Regions from separate parts of the Shewanella sp. 5_MG-2023 genome, predicted to be linked through region 1. Evidence: predicted binding sites of a transcription regulator. Region 1 holds the regulator's gene; each other region holds the start of a gene.
The links. The regulator sigma-54, encoded in region 1, starts transcription at its own class of promoters, with help from an activator protein. The targets are predictions, from matches to a motif close to GTTGGCACGNNNNTNGNNT.
Positions count from the first base shown of each region.

Region 2: the regulator sigma-54 is predicted to act here: its motif matches at 3,337-3,355, upstream of glnA (glutamate--ammonia ligase).
Region 3: the regulator sigma-54 is predicted to act here: its motif matches at 1,349-1,367, upstream of flgA (flagellar basal body P-ring formation chaperone FlgA).

Region 1 covers NZ_JAUORC010000027.1:4,922-10,651, reverse strand. The annotation lists gene kdsC (3-deoxy-manno-octulosonate-8-phosphatase KdsC) at 1-316, shown strand, start outside; gene lptC (LPS export ABC transporter periplasmic protein LptC) at 313-873, shown strand; gene lptA (lipopolysaccharide transport periplasmic protein LptA) at 860-1,570, shown strand; gene lptB (LPS export ABC transporter ATP-binding protein) at 1,570-2,301, shown strand; gene Q4557_RS15605 (RNA polymerase factor sigma-54) at 2,436-3,920, shown strand; gene hpf (ribosome hibernation promoting factor) at 3,944-4,231, shown strand; gene ptsN (PTS IIA-like nitrogen regulatory protein PtsN) at 4,234-4,677, shown strand; gene rapZ (RNase adapter RapZ) at 4,674-5,522, shown strand; gene Q4557_RS15585 (HPr family phosphocarrier protein) at 5,548-5,730, shown strand, end outside.
Region 2 covers NZ_JAUORC010000014.1:36,791-42,520, reverse strand. The annotation lists gene Q4557_RS09915 (carbohydrate-binding family V/XII) at 1-1,492, opposite strand, end outside; gene glnA (glutamate--ammonia ligase) at 1,816-3,225, opposite strand; gene typA (translational GTPase TypA) at 3,703-5,520, shown strand; gene Q4557_RS09900 (pyrimidine/purine nucleoside phosphorylase) at 5,694-5,730, shown strand, end outside.
Region 3 covers NZ_JAUORC010000035.1:29,304-35,033, reverse strand. The annotation lists gene Q4557_RS17705 (protein-glutamate O-methyltransferase CheR) at 1-134, opposite strand, end outside; gene Q4557_RS17700 (chemotaxis protein CheV) at 276-1,196, opposite strand; gene flgA (flagellar basal body P-ring formation chaperone FlgA) at 1,516-2,223, shown strand; gene flgM (flagellar biosynthesis anti-sigma factor FlgM) at 2,296-2,628, shown strand; gene Q4557_RS17685 (flagella synthesis protein FlgN) at 2,703-3,128, shown strand; gene Q4557_RS17680 (LPP20 family lipoprotein) at 3,260-3,715, opposite strand; gene Q4557_RS17675 (FlgO family outer membrane protein) at 3,712-4,416, opposite strand; gene Q4557_RS17670 (flagellar assembly protein T N-terminal domain-containing protein) at 4,689-5,730, shown strand, end outside.

The DNA.
Region 1 (5,730 bases):
AAATAGAATGACCGCTTTAGGTGTCACTCATATTTATCAGGGTGTTGATGATAAACTAGTGCCTTACCAAAGCCTGTTAGATACCTATGGCGTTAGCCCAGATGAAGTCGCCTATATTGGTGATGACATGGTTGACTTACCTGTGATGAAACAGGTTGGCCTTGCAGTTTGTGTGGCTGATGGCCATCCTTATGTTAAACAACATTGCCATATGACCACCACCATTAACGGCGGAAATGGCGCATTACGTGAACTCACCGATTTGCTATTACTTAGCCAAGATAAGTTTGAAAATGCCCACGGAATGAGTATATGAGCCGAGTGACCTTCGCTATTATCGGATTTTTTGGCGCAGCCTTAGTCCTTTATTGGCAAGTACAAGTTAAACGTAGTCAGATGGAGGCAAGTAAATTGCCTGCCCCTGCTCGCCCTGATTTTATCGCCAATGACTTACGCACCACTGAATTTAATGAGCAAGGTTTAGTGCAAAGCCGAGTCTCAGCGAAATACATGGAGCACTTTCAGCAAAGTAATGAAACCATGTTTACTGAGCCTGTCTACCTTATTTATCCTGAAAATGGTGAAGCCGAATGGCAATTAAGCGCAGATTTAGGCAAGCTGAATAATGAAACAGGCAAAGTAGTTTTAGAAAATAATGTTATTATTGATGCAATAAACATCGACGAGCCATTACAATCTTTGACAACCACCATGTTGGCACTCGATATGAACACCATGATTTTGACCTCAGATAGACAAATTTTTGTTACTGGGTCAGATTTTAATATACAAGGTTTAGGCCTGTATGCTGATTTAAATGCTCAAGAACTTGAACTTTTAAGTCAAGTAGAAGGAACGTATGAAGCAAAGTAAACTTTTGATTGCCTCACTACTCAGTGTAGTCAGTATTGCCAGCGCCTATGCAAAAGAAGGCGATTTACAGCAAGAGCTTAAAGTCGCAGCTGTGAGCCAAAAAGCTGACATAAAAAACAATCAGGTCATCTTCTATGGCCCAGTTAATGTGACTCAAGGGTCGATTAACATTAATGCCGACCAATTACGCGCATTTGGCACCGAAAGCGGCACCCAAAAAACCATGGTTGCCACAGGTAACCCTGCGACATTTTCCCAAGAGTTAGATGATGGCCGTATTGGTACTGCCAGTGCCGATGAAATTAAATATGAGCTTGCCACTAGCATTTTAACCTTAACGGGTAATGCTAAATTGGACCAAGCTGGCAGCCAGGTTACTGGTAACCTAATTAGCTACAACATTGAAAAGCAGCAGTTAATTGCTGAAAGCACCGGTACTGGTGAAGATCGGGTTATCACTATTTTTCAACCAGAAAGTCACCCAGACTTGATTGATTCTGAAAAGAAAAAAGATGAGCAACCACATTTACCAGACAGCGCTAAACCCGGTGATGACACGCCACCAGCTATAATTGAAAACAACAATTTATCTGCTGTAGAGGCTGTGAACTCAACTGAAACACCCGAAGTAACTGAATCACTTAACGCTGAGGCGCAGGCGACATTGTCAGCCCCAGCAGCTGAGCAAAATGACTAATGACCCAAATTACGTTAACCGCTGAAAATCTCGCTAAGAGTTATAAAAGTCGCCAGGTAGTAAAAGATGTCAGCCTGACGGTAAAAACCGGCCAAATTGTTGGCTTACTTGGCCCTAATGGCGCGGGTAAAACCACCACCTTTTATATGGTCGTAGGCCTAGTCAAAAGTGATAAGGGCCGCATTCTGATCGATGAAGATGATTTAACCGCAGATCCAATGCATTTGCGCGCCCGAAAAGGCATTGGCTACTTACCTCAAGAAGCCAGTATTTTTCGTAAGCTCACAGTACACGATAATATAATGGCAGTGCTTCAAACTCGCAAAAGCTTATCAAATGAGCAGCGCATTGAAGAACTGGAACATTTATTAGAAGAATTTAACATAACTCATATCCGTGATAGCCAAGGTATGGCGTTATCGGGAGGCGAGCGTCGCCGAGTTGAAATTGCACGCGCATTAGCGGCAAATCCTAAGTTTATTTTATTAGATGAACCTTTTGCAGGGGTAGATCCTATCTCAGTAATCGACATCAAGAAAATTATTCAACAACTTAAAAGCCGTGGTTTAGGGGTGCTAATTACCGACCATAATGTCCGTGAAACACTTGATGTGTGTGAGCGAGCATATATTGTGAGTCACGGAAACTTGATTGCTGAAGGAACACCTGCTGAGATCTTAGTCAATCAGCAAGTTAGGTCGGTATACTTAGGTGAACAATTCAAGCTATAGTTAGCACTATTCAGTTTTTAGTATGGCATTCGCGGCCAACAACAAACCTTAATCTAGTCTATTTTTCTAGGATCATAAACTAGCGCCCACACTGTTCGTCGCGATGATGTAATTCAATTAGGGACAAGCGGTACATGAAAGCCTCACTCCAACTCAAAATGGGTCAACACTTAACCATGACCCCACAGTTGCAACAAGCGATTCGCTTATTGCAACTTTCCTCATTGGAGCTACAGCAAGAAATTCAACAAGCACTTGATTCAAACCCGCTATTAGAGCTTGAAGACGAATTCACTAAAGCCAAAGAGCCCGTAAAAGAAAACGCCCTGCAAACTGACACCGATTTTAGTGATAATAGCCAAGTCACCATAGAAAAAGACACCTCAACGGTTGATACCACTGAATCGCTCACTAAAGATTCTATGCCTGAAGAACTCCCTATGGATACCACATGGGATGAGGTGTATACCGCCTCGCCGACTTCTGGCTCTGGCGCAGTATCGAGCGGTAATGATATGCCGTTTCAAGGCGAAACCAGTGAAGGCTTGTATGAGCATCTTGAATGGCAAAAAAACCTCACTCCCTTTTCTGAAAATGACTTAGTGATTGCAACCGCCATTATTGATGCCATTGATGAGCGCGGTTACCTCACCCAGAGCGTTGAAGACATTTTGCAATCCTTAGGCACTGACGATATCGAACTCGATGAAGTTGAAGCTGTACTTAAACGGGTACAACACTTCGATCCCGTCGGCATTGCAGCGCGAGATTTAAGTGAGTGTCTATTAATTCAATTAGGCCAATACCCTAATGAAATTCCTTGCATAGATAATGTTAAGTTACTGATTAAAGATCATCTTGATTTAATCGCCGGTCGTGACTTTAGGTTACTGATGCGTAAAACCAAGCTTAAAGAAGATGATTTACGTGAAGCCATTGAATTTATTCAAACGCTCAATCCACGTCCAGGCTTGCAAATTACCCCCATTAAAGATGAGTACGTCATTCCTGATGTTACTGTACTTAAAAAGAATGGTCGCTGGGTGGTCGAGCTAAATCCCGATAACATGCCTAAAATTGGCGTTAATCAGCAATATGCAGCTATGGCCAAAGGCGGTTCAAGCCAAGCTGACAGCCAATTTATTCGTGGTCATTTACAAGAAGCCAAATGGTTTATCAAAAGCATCGATAGCCGTAATGAAACCTTACTAAAAGTGGCTAACTGTATCGTACAATTTCAGCAAGGTTTCTTTGAGTTCGGTGAAGAAGCCATGAAGCCGATGGTGCTCAATGATATTGCTGAAGCGGTTGAAATGCACGAGTCGACCATTTCACGGGTCACGACCCAAAAATACATGCATACCCCCCGTGGACTTTTTGAACTAAAATATTTTTTCTCAAGCCATGTAAGTACCGATGATGGTGGAGAATGCTCTTCTACAGCAATTCGCGCATTTATTAAAAAGCTCGTAGCTGCAGAAAACCCGAAAAAGCCTCTTAGTGATAGTAAAATGGCGACACTATTGGCTGAACAAGGGATTAACGTTGCTCGACGTACGATAGCCAAATATCGAGAGGCAATGCTCATCCCTCCCTCAAACCAACGCAAAAGCTTATAACTTTTGTTATTGGAGGATGACCTATGCAAATTAACCTGACTGGAAACCATATTGAAATAACTCAATCTTTACGGGAATACGTGCAAACAAAATTTTCAAAGCTTGAACGACACTTCGAACAGATCAATAATGTTCACGTTGTGCTCGATGTTCAAAAGCTACAACAGATTGCCGAAGCCAAACTGCACCTAAAAGGCGGTGAAGTGTTTGCTGTATCGCGTAACGCTGATATGTATGTGGCAATAGACGCCCTGATAGATAAGCTAGACCGTCAGGTAATTAAACATAAAGAGAAACTCACTAAGCATTAACGATGGAACTTCGTACCATCCTGCAGCCGGCGTGCACTACCTGTGCCACTCCGGGCAGTAAGAAAAAGGTACTGGAATTAATCAGCAATTTAATGGCTGCCCAGTACCCAACCCTTTCTTCACAGGCTATTTTTGAAAGTCTAATAGCGCGTGAAAAAATGGGCAGTACAGGTATAGGAAATGGCATAGCAATTCCACATGGGCGCTTAGATAATATCGAAGAACCCATTGCTATTTTAATCAAATGCGAAGAGCCAATCGCCTTTGATGCCATAGACAAGCAACCTGTAGATATTTTATTTGCGCTTCTTGTACCTGCAGATCAGTGCCAGCAACACCTAAGCACATTATCTAGCATGGCAGAGAAACTCAGTGATAAATTGATACTTAAACGACTTCGAAAGAGTCATGACGCTACAGAACTTTATCAGGTTATTACTGCATGAAACTTGTCATCGTATCGGGACGTTCAGGTTCAGGAAAATCAGTCGCACTGAGAGTGCTTGAAGATTTAGGTTATTACTGTGTTGATAACCTGCCACTGCCACTGATTGGCAGCCTGCTTGAACAGCTTAAAGATAGTAACGAGCTTGTCGCCATTAGCGTCGATGTGCGTAATATCGAAGAGCAAGGCAAAGTACTCAAAGAGCAAATTGCTTTACTGTCTGACGATACCAGCATTACCAGTTTCTTTTTAAACGCCAACGATAAAGTGTTACTGAAGCGTTTTAGTGAGACCCGCCGATTACACCCACTGTCTAAGAATCAAATTTCGTTACAAGAAGCCATTAAGCTTGAGGGGCGGTTACTCGAACCCATAGCCAAAATGGTTGATCACTATATCGACACCTCGCAAACTAATATCTACGAATTGAGCGATCATGTTCGGCAAATCTTGCTAGGCAGTGTTGATAAAGAATTAGTGGTACATTTTGAGTCATTTGGCTTTAAGCATGGCATGCCGGCTGAAGCAGACTTTATGTTTGATGTGCGCTTTTTACCGAATCCGCACTGGGAGCTTGAGTTAAGGCCCTACACAGGCCTAGATGCGCCCGTGCAAGAGTTCTTAGAGCGACAGCCTTTGGTGAATAAGTTTATCTGGCAAATTGAAAACCTTTTTGACACTTGGATGCCACATTTAGAGCGTAATAACCGCAGCTACCTGACCATTGCCATTGGTTGTACTGGCGGTCAGCACCGTTCGGTTTATATTGCCGATCAGCTCGCTAAACGTTTCAACAACTCTAAGCACAAAGTCAGCGCCCGCCATAGAGAGCTTGGCATTGAATAAGCTAACCACATCGCCAGCCAAAACGGTGGCCTATTCAAAGCAAATTACCATCAGTAACAAGCTAGGCTTGCATGCGCGAGCGGCGACTAAATTGGCAATTTTAGCTACCGAGTTTGACGCAACTATCACCCTTATCCAAGGTGAGAAACAAGCCAGTGCTGCCAGTGTATTGGGGTTATTAATGTTAGAAAGTGGCATTGGTAAAATC
Region 2 (5,730 bases), on a different contig from region 1:
GGCGAGGATAATAATAACGGCCTCGATACGGTGGGTAATACCAGCCGGTACCGTAAATTGGCACCCCATAATAAGGGTATGACCACATATAACCCGGCGTATAACCTACGTAAACCACTTCAGGGGTTGAATCATAAACCTGCACGTAAGTGGTGTTATAAACCGGCGAACTTGCGGGTATCTTGGCAATTTCTTCATCAGGAATATTATCAGCAACAATCCACGGGCCTTTGGCAGTTTTTGAGGTAAACCACACCCCATTATCAACAGCGTAATAAGCTTGATTTATCAACAATACTTGTGTGGCGGTATTAACAGCATAGGAGACTGATGTTCCTGTTACCGCTTCAAATTTAGGCTCGCCATCGTATTCAACCTCCAGTGTGGCTTCATCACGCTTAATCGCTGCAGTTTGCGGGATTTGCGCATCTAGCACTGCTTGATTGGCTTCATCAGTGCCTGCAACTGAGACACGTAAGCCACCAATATCAGATTCGGGAGGGATATCGTTAAAGCTTTCAGGCAGTTTGTCAGCCCTAACAAACTGCCAAGGTCCGGCCTGCTTTTTAGATTTAAACCAACGCCCAGATAAAAGCACATACATATCGCCAGAGGAGGTCTCTCTTACCCATGGGGTTTCGGTATTGGTGACATAAAGTAACTTACCATCAATCAGGCTTTGCCAATTGGGTGAGCCATCAGTGGCCACTAACTCAGTCGGTTCATTAGTGGTAATAATCTGCGGCGCATTGACGGTGCTTTTAGCGGCTTCATCCTCGGTATTCACCATGCTGACCAAATCTTCAGGAGGATACAATGTGACTTGCCATGGCCCCATAGGATCATCTGCCACATACCAAAAGGTACCACTGCTTAAATACAGCTTGTTCGTTTGCGTATTACGGGCAACGGCAAAAGGGGTATTTAACACTCGCTCATAGGGACTATTTTCAATTTCACTAAATTGTGGCTCACCATCATAGGACAGCAACACGCTCAAGTTATTACTGAAGACGATTTCTGGCGCATCGTTGTTAATATTATCTAAGCTGCGTTTTACCTGCTCAGCATTTTCAAGGCTGGCTGATAAGCGCTCCATGGAAATTTCGAAGCTAGTTGTCGCTAGCGCTTCTGAGACTGTATCGGTGAACGTTTGCTGGTCTTCGGCAGTGGATGATGGCCAGCGCACTTCGGTCACTTCAATATTACGCACCAAAGCAACATCGTCATCAGTATCGATTCTAGCGCTAAACCAAAAAGCGCCAAATACAGGGTCGTCTTGACCTTCCACTTCAAATGACATCGCAGCGCGGCTCATCAAGATATTGCCATCTAACGATTCTGGCTGCGGCTGATAAACCACTAAGGTGCCGAGTTTCGTTTCAACATCTTGCGGCCATTCAATTGCTACTGCCGAAAAGGGTAATAGCAACAATGCTATCCATACAGTTAGCACTTGCAGCCAGCGACGTTTGATATTGGTTATCATCATGAGTCCTTATTTTGCAATCATTTGCTATTAATCATGCGCGACTAATAATTAAAAGCGTGTATTTAAGTATATGTAGTAAAATCCATTTATTGCCAATTTGGTCATGATTAACAAGTTAGCATCTATTTGTTCATTTAATATACCGACAAACACATTGAATTTGTAAAATAGATTGTAGAAAAATAAAACAGCCACTTTTCTAAATATCCATCTACCCTGCCGTTTTATGAATATGCAAAGATCAAAAAAGCCCTTACTGGAAACCAGTAAGGGCTTTTTACTAACTGTTATTTACTACTATAAAAGCGGTCTATAAAGACGTCTTATAGTGAGTAGTAAAGTTCAAATTCAACTGGGTGAGTAGTACGTGCAACACGCTCTGCTTCACCTTGCTTGATAGCAATATATGAATCGATAAAGTCATTAGTGAATACTTCACCTTTAACTAAGAACTCACGGTCCGCATCTAAGCTTGCAAGTGCATCTTCTAGTGAAGTCGCAACTTGTGGGATCTCAGCCGCTTCTTCTGCTGGTAAGTCGTATAAATCTTTATCCATAGCTTCACCTGGGTGAATCTTGTTTTGGATACCGTCTAGACCTGCCATTAATAGCGCAGCAAAACCTAAATATGGGTTTGCATGTGGATCAGGGAAACGTGTTTCAATACGACGACCTTTAGGGCTTGGTACCACTGGGATACGGATAGAAGCACTACGGTTACGTGCAGAGTATGCAAGCATGACAGGCGCTTCGAAATGTGGCACAAGACGCTTGTAAGAGTTTGTGCTTGGGTTAGTAAATGCATTCAACGCTTTAGCATGCTTGATGATACCACCAATGTAGTAAAGAGCAGTTTCACTTAAACCAGCGTACTTGTCGCCTGCGAATAAGTTAACGCCATCTTTAGCTAAAGATTGGTGAACGTGCATACCACTACCGTTATCGCCCATTACTGGCTTAGGCATAAATGTCGCTGTTTTACCGTATGCGTGTGCCATGTTATGCACAACATACTTAAGGATCTGAACTTCATCAGCTTTAGCAGTTAGCGTGTTAAAGCGTGTCGCGATTTCGTTTTGACCGGCTGTAGCAACTTCATGGTGATGCGCTTCAACAACTTGACCCATTTCTTCAAGTACTAAACACATAGCACTACGTAAGTCTTGTGATGAATCAACTGGTGCTACTGGGAAGTAACCACCTTTAACGAATGGACGGTGACCAGTGTTACCATCTTCATAGCTAGTACCTGAGTTCCATGCCGCTTCTTTTGCATCAACTTTAGCAAAACAACCTGACATGTCAGCACCAAACTTAACATCGTCAAATAAGAAGAACTCTGGCTCTGGACCAATTAATACTGTGTCAGCAATACCAGTAGACGTTAAGTATTCTTCAGCTTTTTTAGCAATAGAACGTGGGTCACGGTTGTAACCTGTCATTGTGCCTGGCTCTAAGATGTCACAACGGATTAGTGCAGTTGTTTCTTCTGTGAAAGGGTCAAGAACAAACGTGCTCGCATCTGGCATAAGTACCATGTCAGATTCGTTAATGCCTTTCCAACCCGTAATAGACGAACCATCGAACATTTTGCCGTCTTCAAAAAAATCTTCATCAACCTGATGAGATGGGATAGAAACGTGTTGTTCTTTACCTCTGGTATCGGTAAAGCGTAAATCAACAAACTTAACTTCCAATTCTTTAAGTTGCGTTAAAACAGATTCAGCTGACATTCTTAAGCCTCCGGTAGAGTAAGGGTATTCCCTTTTATAATTCAAGTTCACCACTATACTACGACATTAAAGACGCGTATGTGTCGAAATATCACATAATTGACAATCTTAAAGCTATTACCATGCCAACTGAATAAGTATATGATTTTTATATATTTGACTTAATAGCCAATTATCGAAAACACAATTTTGCATCATTTTAGTGCAAGCGCACGCACTATTATGGTTCAAATTCTATTTTGGTGCGCGGCTAAAAACACTGCGCTGATTGTTTGTCACATTTCTGAATCGTTACTATTATATGATGCTATAAATGCCAAAATTGATGGTTATTTTTTAGCTAATCACAAAGTGTACAAAAATAATCCTATCCGCAAAGCGTCTCGTGGAGTAGAATGGCACGCTTTTTTATGGTGGCTAAACTTAATGCCGCTATAAACTCCTATTTATTTGTTTGATGGTATAGAGGTTTTATCCGTGTTAGAGAATTTACGTAACATCGCCATTATTGCTCACGTCGACCATGGCAAAACGACCTTGGTAGACAAGCTTTTGGCACAGTCAGGCACCCTTGAAAGTCGAGGCGAAGCCGCAGAACGTGTAATGGATTCTAACGATCTTGAAAAAGAACGTGGTATCACCATTTTGGCTAAAAATACCGCCATCAAATGGAACGACTACCGTATTAATATCGTAGACACTCCTGGTCACGCCGATTTCGGTGGTGAAGTTGAACGTGTTCTATCTATGGTAGATTCAGTATTACTTTTAGTTGATGCAGTTGATGGCCCAATGCCACAAACTCGCTTCGTAACTAAAAAAGCGTTTGCTCAAGGCCTTAAGCCAATTGTTGTAATCAACAAGATTGACCGTCCAGGCGCTCGTCCTGATTGGGTTATTGACCAAGTATTCGATTTATTCGACAACTTAGGTGCAACTGACGAACAGTTAGATTTCCCTATCGTTTATGCTTCTGCATTAAATGGTTTCGCGACCCTTGATCCAGACGAAACTAGCGAAGACATGACACCTTTATTCCAAGCAATTGTTGAAAAGGTTTCTTTCCCTGATGCTGATGCTGAAGGTGAATGTCAAATGCAAATTTCTCAAATCGATTACAACTCATACGTAGGTGTTATCGGTATTGGTCGTGTTAAACGTGGTAGCGTTAAGCCTAACCAACAAGTAACTATTGTTGGTGCAGACGGTAAGACACGTAACGGTAAAGTTGGCCAAGTATTAGGTTACATGGGTCTTGACCGTCACGAAGTTGCTGAAGCTAACGCTGGCGACATCGTTGCAATTACCGGTCTTGGTGAGCTAAAAATTTCTGACACTATTTGTGCTCCAGGCGCTGTTGAAGCCTTGCCTGCTCTTTCTGTTGACGAACCAACGCTAACCATGACTTTCCAAGTAAACACTTCTCCGTTTGCTGGTAAAGAAGGTAAGTATGTTACTTCACGTAATATCCTTGAGCGTTTAGAGCAAGAGCTAATTCATAACGTTGCATTACGTGTTGAAGAAACTGAATCTCCAGATCGTTTCCGTGTTTCAGGCCGTGGTGAATTACACTTAGGTATCCTAATTGAAAACATGCGTCGTGAAGGTTACGAGCTAGCGGTATCACGTCCAGAAGTAATCGTTAAAGAAATTGACGGTGAAATGTGCGAGCCATTTGAAACCTTAACCGTTGATGTTGAAGAAGAACATCAAGGTGCTGTAATTGAAAAATTAGGTACACGTAAAGGTGACATGAAAGACATGCAGCTAGACGGTAAAGGTCGTGTACGTATCGACTTTATCATTCCTAGCCGTGGCTTAATCGGTTTCCAAACTGAATTCATGACAGCGACTTCTGGTACTGGTCTTATCTACCATTCATTCGACCATTACGGTCCAGTGAAAGGCGGTGACATTGGTCAACGTGCTCGTGGTGTATTGATTTCAAACGCTACTGGTAAAGCACTGACTTTCGCATTGTTCGGTTTACAAGAACGTGGTCGTCTATTCATCGGCCATGCTGCTGAAGTATATGAAGGTCAAGTTGTTGGTTTACACGCTCGTGCAAACGATTTAACAGTTAACTGTTTGAAAGGTAAGCAACTTACAAACATGCGTGCATCAGGTACTGATGAAGCACAAGTGTTAACTCCGCATATCGAAATGACCCTTGAGCAAGCGCTTGAGTTCATCGATGATGACGAATTAGTAGAAGTAACTCCTGAGAACATCCGTGTTCGTAAGCGTTACTTAACTGAAAACGAGCGTAAGCGTCATAACCGTAGCGCTAAGTAATCGTTTTGATTAGTTAACGATTTCAAATTTTGAGAACCAAAAAACCCGCTTATGGCGGGTTTTTTATTGGCTAAATATACTTAGCCGCAAAACAGCACATGACTTAATTTCACTTTTAACTCACTTAAATCGACTATATATTTTCTCTCAATAATTAATCAACAGAGAATAATATGACCGTCATTAATCACGTTAACGTAGCCAAGCAAG
Region 3 (5,730 bases), on a different contig from region 1:
TGCTTGCCCATTAAAGGCGCTAAGCGACTTTTTACTAAATATTGCTTGTTGTCACCTAATACAATGCCACTGTGTTGCTCTAAAAAAAGCTTAAACTGATTATATTCTGCTTCAGCAAGTGATTTGTTCGGCACTTTTACATCCTATTTTAAAGAGGCGCTTTACATTGTTTGCAATCTAAAGCCGCCGCTTTGTTTGGTTACCGAGCGCTTGGTAACAAACGTGAAATCTACAATCTATGGTGAATCATCAGCCCTAGGTTGTAGATTGAATTATTATAAAATGAGATGTTTGTTGACCGCTGACGCTAACTCATCGGGATTAAACTTAGCGATAAAGTCGTTTGCGCCGACCTTTTCAACCATGGCCTGATTAAACACGCCACTTAATGAAGTATGCAGCACCACTTTAATATCTTTAAGTTTTGGATCGTCGCGAATTTCCGCCGTTAAGGTATAGCCATCCATTTCTGGCATTTCAATGTCTGAAATAATCAGTGGAATTTCATCGGCAACATTATCCATCTCAGTGGCAATCGCTTTTAATTTCTCTAAGGCATCTTTACCATCAATAGCGGTGTCAATTTGCAGGTTCAATGACGATAATGAACGGATAATTTGCTTACGAGCAACTGCAGAGTCATCAATCACCATAATATGGTAATGCTGCTCTTTATCAATGGTAATAGCATCACTGGCAGCTTGGCTTAATTCCGTTTTTACTGGTGATATTTCATCAAGAATTTTTTCAACATCTAAAATCTCAACCAATTCACCTTCGATTTCGGTTACTGCAGTTAAATAAGAGTTGCGCCCAGCCCCTTGTGGCGGTGGCATAATTGATTCCCAATTCATATTAATAATGCGCTCTACTGAGCTAACCAAAAAGCCCTGAATACTGCGGTTATACTCAGCAATAATGATGAAGCAATTTTCAGTCGATGCCAACGGACGGCCACCGGTTGCCGCACTTAAATCAATCACTGAAATAGTCGAGCCCCGAATGTGAGCAATGCCTTTAATCATTGGGCTTAAACGGGGTAACTTTGTCAGTGGCGGACACTGTAATACTTCTTTTACTTTAAAAACGTTGATACCGAAACGTTGGCGACCATTAAGTTTAAAAAGCAGTAACTCCAGTCTATTTTGGCCTACCAGTTGGGTACGTTTATTAACTGAATCAAGAATGCTCGACATAACCCTGCCTTGTTTTATGAATACTTTCCCTAGTGGGATTTATTATTAGAGTTCACTGTTAACCAGTGTTTTAAAGCGACAGTAAAACCATTTTCGCAAATTGTAACACAGTAATTTATGCCAATTTGCTGGTTTAGCGCTTAAATTTAGCTATAGGCATAGTTTTTGCTTGATTGTGGTCACATCGCATTTAAGCGACGATTTCAATGAAAAAAGTCAAACTTCTGACAAAGATAACATTGAGAATGTTTAGCCTTATCATTGCTAATTAAAATTGAAGTTTAGAGGTAACCTGGCCAATCAAGCTAGTTAGAATATTATGAAGAAAAACATTCTACTATTGATCATTATTTTTTTATCTTTACCGGTTAACGCCAGTGAAGATGCCACCATAACTTACTCTCTATCGACCATTACTGAATTAGCTAAAGAGGTAGTAGCAAAAAAAATTGCTAAAAAGCCCAATGCGGTGATCAACATTAGCCCGCAAAATCTTGATGGCCGATTAACACCGCCAAGATGTTTGCCACCCATTAGTGTTGAAATGGCCAGTGACCGCGAAATTAGCCGCACCAACACAGTCAAAATTAGCTGTATCAGCCCTGACTATGACTACCCATGGCAAATGTTTATCTCGGTTAAAGTTGAGGTTATGTATCCAGTGGTGACAGCATTGGGAATTATTGAAAAAGGTGAGTTAATCACAGCAGATAATGTGGCAATTAACTATGTTGACCAACACAGTATCCGCGGGCAGTTTTTTTCTGAGATCTCACAATTACTCGGTACCCGCTCAAAAAGGCGTGTGTCAGCTAAAGCGCCTTTGCTAAACAATAATTTATGCTTTGTTTGCAAAGGAGATTCGGTATCTATTTATGCTAAAACAAACGCATTTGAAATAAAAACTGCCGGAGAAGCACTAAGAGATGGTAATATTGGCGATGCTATTAGAGTCAGAAATAGCAATTCTAACAGGCGATTAGATGTCATTGTCACAGGCGTTGGCGAAGTTGAAGTTAGAATGTAAAATATTCTAAAGTTTTTTCTGACAAGGCCGATAACCTGTTTGGAAAACCCTAACATTACGCTGGAGCCTCACATGGCAATTGATATTAACCATCTAAAAACAGCTTCTCATGCTCAGTTGCGCACCAATCGCGACGCAGGAGCAACAACGCAAACAGCTGACTCAGCGGCTAAGACCACGGCTGCCCCAGTAAAAACGGATTCGGTCAGTATTACTGCACAAGCGCAGCAGCTGCAGGGAGTGCAGAGTAATATGGCATCTTTACCAGAAGTTGACCAAAGCAAAGTTGATGCAATTAAATTAGCAATTTCAGAAGGTCGCTACAAAGTCGATCCTGAAAAGTTAGCTGCTAACATTGCTAGCTTTGAAGCTGATCTTGACGGATTAAATTTCGACCAAGAGTAACCTCATCGTTACTCTTGATATTATCGGCCACACATTACTTAACGGGTAATGTGGGTTTTAATAAAGAGTAACTTATGACTGAATTACTACAGCTGTTATCTTTTCAGCACGACACCTTGTCGTCGCTGAAATTACTTGTATCTGAAGAAAAATTAGCCCTTACTGAACGTGACGCAGATAAACTACTGTCACTGGCAAAAGACAAGGTTGACTGCCTAAACAACCTCAAACTTAATGATGAAAAGTTAGCCTCTCACCCAGAAAAAGCATTATTAAACGCTGAGCCAGAACTCATTGTTAAAGTCGAAGAAGCCAAAGCGATTCTAGACGAGTGCAAGGCCATCAATAGTCAAAATGCCAGCTTAATTGAGCTTAATATAGCCAGCCTTAATCGCTTCTCTCAAGCGCTGCAAATGAGCCGTAATGCATCAAGCCTGACCTATAATGACAAAGGCCGAACTTCAACGATTTCCTCTTTAGGGCAAAACCTTAAAGCATAATCGAGGCGGTAATTAACTGCCCTGCGAGTTGCTAGATTGTGTTTTAAAAACCAAAAAACCGCTCAAAGAGCGGTTTTTTTGTACTTCAGTTAAGTTAATTTAAATGACTGGATTTAAATAATTAAATTTAACTAAAAGTAAGTCACATGCTTAATCGTTCTAGGCCTATTTTGCTGCTGATATAGGCTCCATACCTGTGAAAAATCCAGTTCTAACTCAGTCACATACATATCACCAGCCGGATAGCTTTTGACCACTTTAGCGCCTTTAATCATGCCCGAGACACTGGCGGTAACGGTTTGCTTATTCAGCAACCAATCATCGACCTGGCTACTGGCATCAATCTGCTGGCCATACACTTGCTCAGCCAGTTCACGATAAGCGGCAATTTTAGACGCTTGCATCGCCATTAACACCTTGTGAGATTGCTCTGTTGCCGGTTGCGTTGTTAACGGCGCATAACCAATAGCGGTTAGTTTAGGAAATTGTTTAGGCGCCTCGGTTTCCCATTGCACATACTTGTCGTTTACCGCACACCCGGACAAGGTGAGTGCTGCTGTCAGGGCTGCAAACAGTATTGCCTTCATTGGTTATCTCCTAAAATAGTCACGCTTGCCATACCTGCATGCTCGTTTCGATACAAGATGCCGTCTTTTGAAATCACCTTATTGGCAGGTGTTAAATAGCCTGGCAGGCTGTGGGTTTTAACAAAGGTTTGTACCGCTGACACTACTCGATTATTGCTAGTATTGACAATTCTGGCATTGACCACCACGCCCTCTGAGGTAGTGCCCATGGTGGCTACGACCACATGGGATACCGCTAAATCTGTGGCAAGCTGCTTCCAGTCGCGGCTTAAAATAAACTCACCCTCCGCAGTGGCGCGAAGTGAACTAGCCACATTCATATCAACAAGATTAAATTCATTGGCATGAAATGCAGTCAACATGCCTTGCTGCAATTGCTGCCCCAGCAAATTAGTTTGTCCGTAATCATCAAGCATGACAGGTGTGGTGATCAGCAGTGGTTGATCAGCTCGTAAGCTGTCGTTTTGTAGCACTAATTCATTGACAATTTTTTCCGCCAAGCGGTTAACCCCAGCTTTGGGCGCTATGCCTGACTGCTGAATATCGTAGTGAATAACATGATCCGTTTTGGGCTCAGACTCATACCAAAAATTCATCTCATAGCCTTCATTGACATAAGATAAATCATCATACTCTGTCGGTTGTGAGCCAGCACAAGCTGTCATCAACATCATGATTGGAAGTAAACCAATTCGGCGCATATTGCATTCCTGTATTTAACTCAAGCATTGCTATGGGCTAAGGCGTTTGAGGCCTAAAGGTTAAAAATGAATTCTAAAAACACTATCGGCAATCAGGATAAAAACTTTAGATAATTAATCCCTTTCAGCATTGGCTTAACGACTTATATATTGAAAACCAATAACAGGCACATTCTTTGCATTTATTCTCAAACAATCGCTCCTAGTACTTTAACGCCATAAACTTGGCACTGTATTAGTCGTTCATCGTTATCTTTAAGCAAGTGATTAATATGAAAATATGCAGTAAAACAACCCAGCGACTCTACTCCGCAGCCATATTGCTGTTTGTCAGTATCTTGAGTCTGCCGTTAAAAGCTGAAATTATTGAAGTAACAGGCCATGCGAATATCATTAATGGCAATGTAGATAAGGCGCGTGAAGTGGCGATCAGCCAAGCGCTAAGCTATGCCAGCATGCAAGCTGGGGTTGGTGTTAACGTTAATAGTCAATACATCTCGGGTCAGGGGCAGTTAAGCCAAGATGCATTTCAGTTTAGTCATATAGGACAAGACAATAATATTGAACTGGTATCTGAAATGCTCACCAGCACTGACATTACTGTATTACTAAGATTAGATCTTCAAGACGACTCAGCTCAGCAATGCCGAGGTCAGCAATTAAGAGCGGCAATAATGGTGCCTCAGGCCAGTATTCAAGATCGCGCTCAATTACGTTATGGTCAGTTATTAAACTTTACTCAAGCACTATCACAACAGTATGGCGTGCTACTAAATAGTCACTCCCATAATAGCTTTGCCCGCATTCACGCCGATGAAGCACTAGATCACAGCAATGAGTTAATCAATTTTAAAGGTAATCGCATCCCAAGTTGGTTAGGCGAAATCACCGATAGCCAATATATCTTACAACCAGAAATCCTCGATATGTCAACCGAGCCCACCTCAGGATTAATGTTTGGCTTATTTCACGGCTACCCACAAAGACAAATCAGCTTTAAGTTAACTTTGTATCACGCTATTAGCGGTGAAAAAGTCTGGAGTAAAGATTACTCAGCACAGGCGCAGTGGGAGTTTGAACGTGACGAAACCGTATCACCCACCACTAAACGTTTTTGGCGCTCAAGCTATGGCCAAACGGTTAACCAGCTTATGCAGCAAAGCACTGCTGACATTGATAATTTGCTAAATTGTCGCCCACTGCTGGGACAAATTGTGGCTAAACAAGGCAATAGAATAATTATTAACTTAGGCCGTAAGCACCATGTGAGAGCCGGTGATAGCTTTCAAATTGTATTGCAACAAAACATCCCTG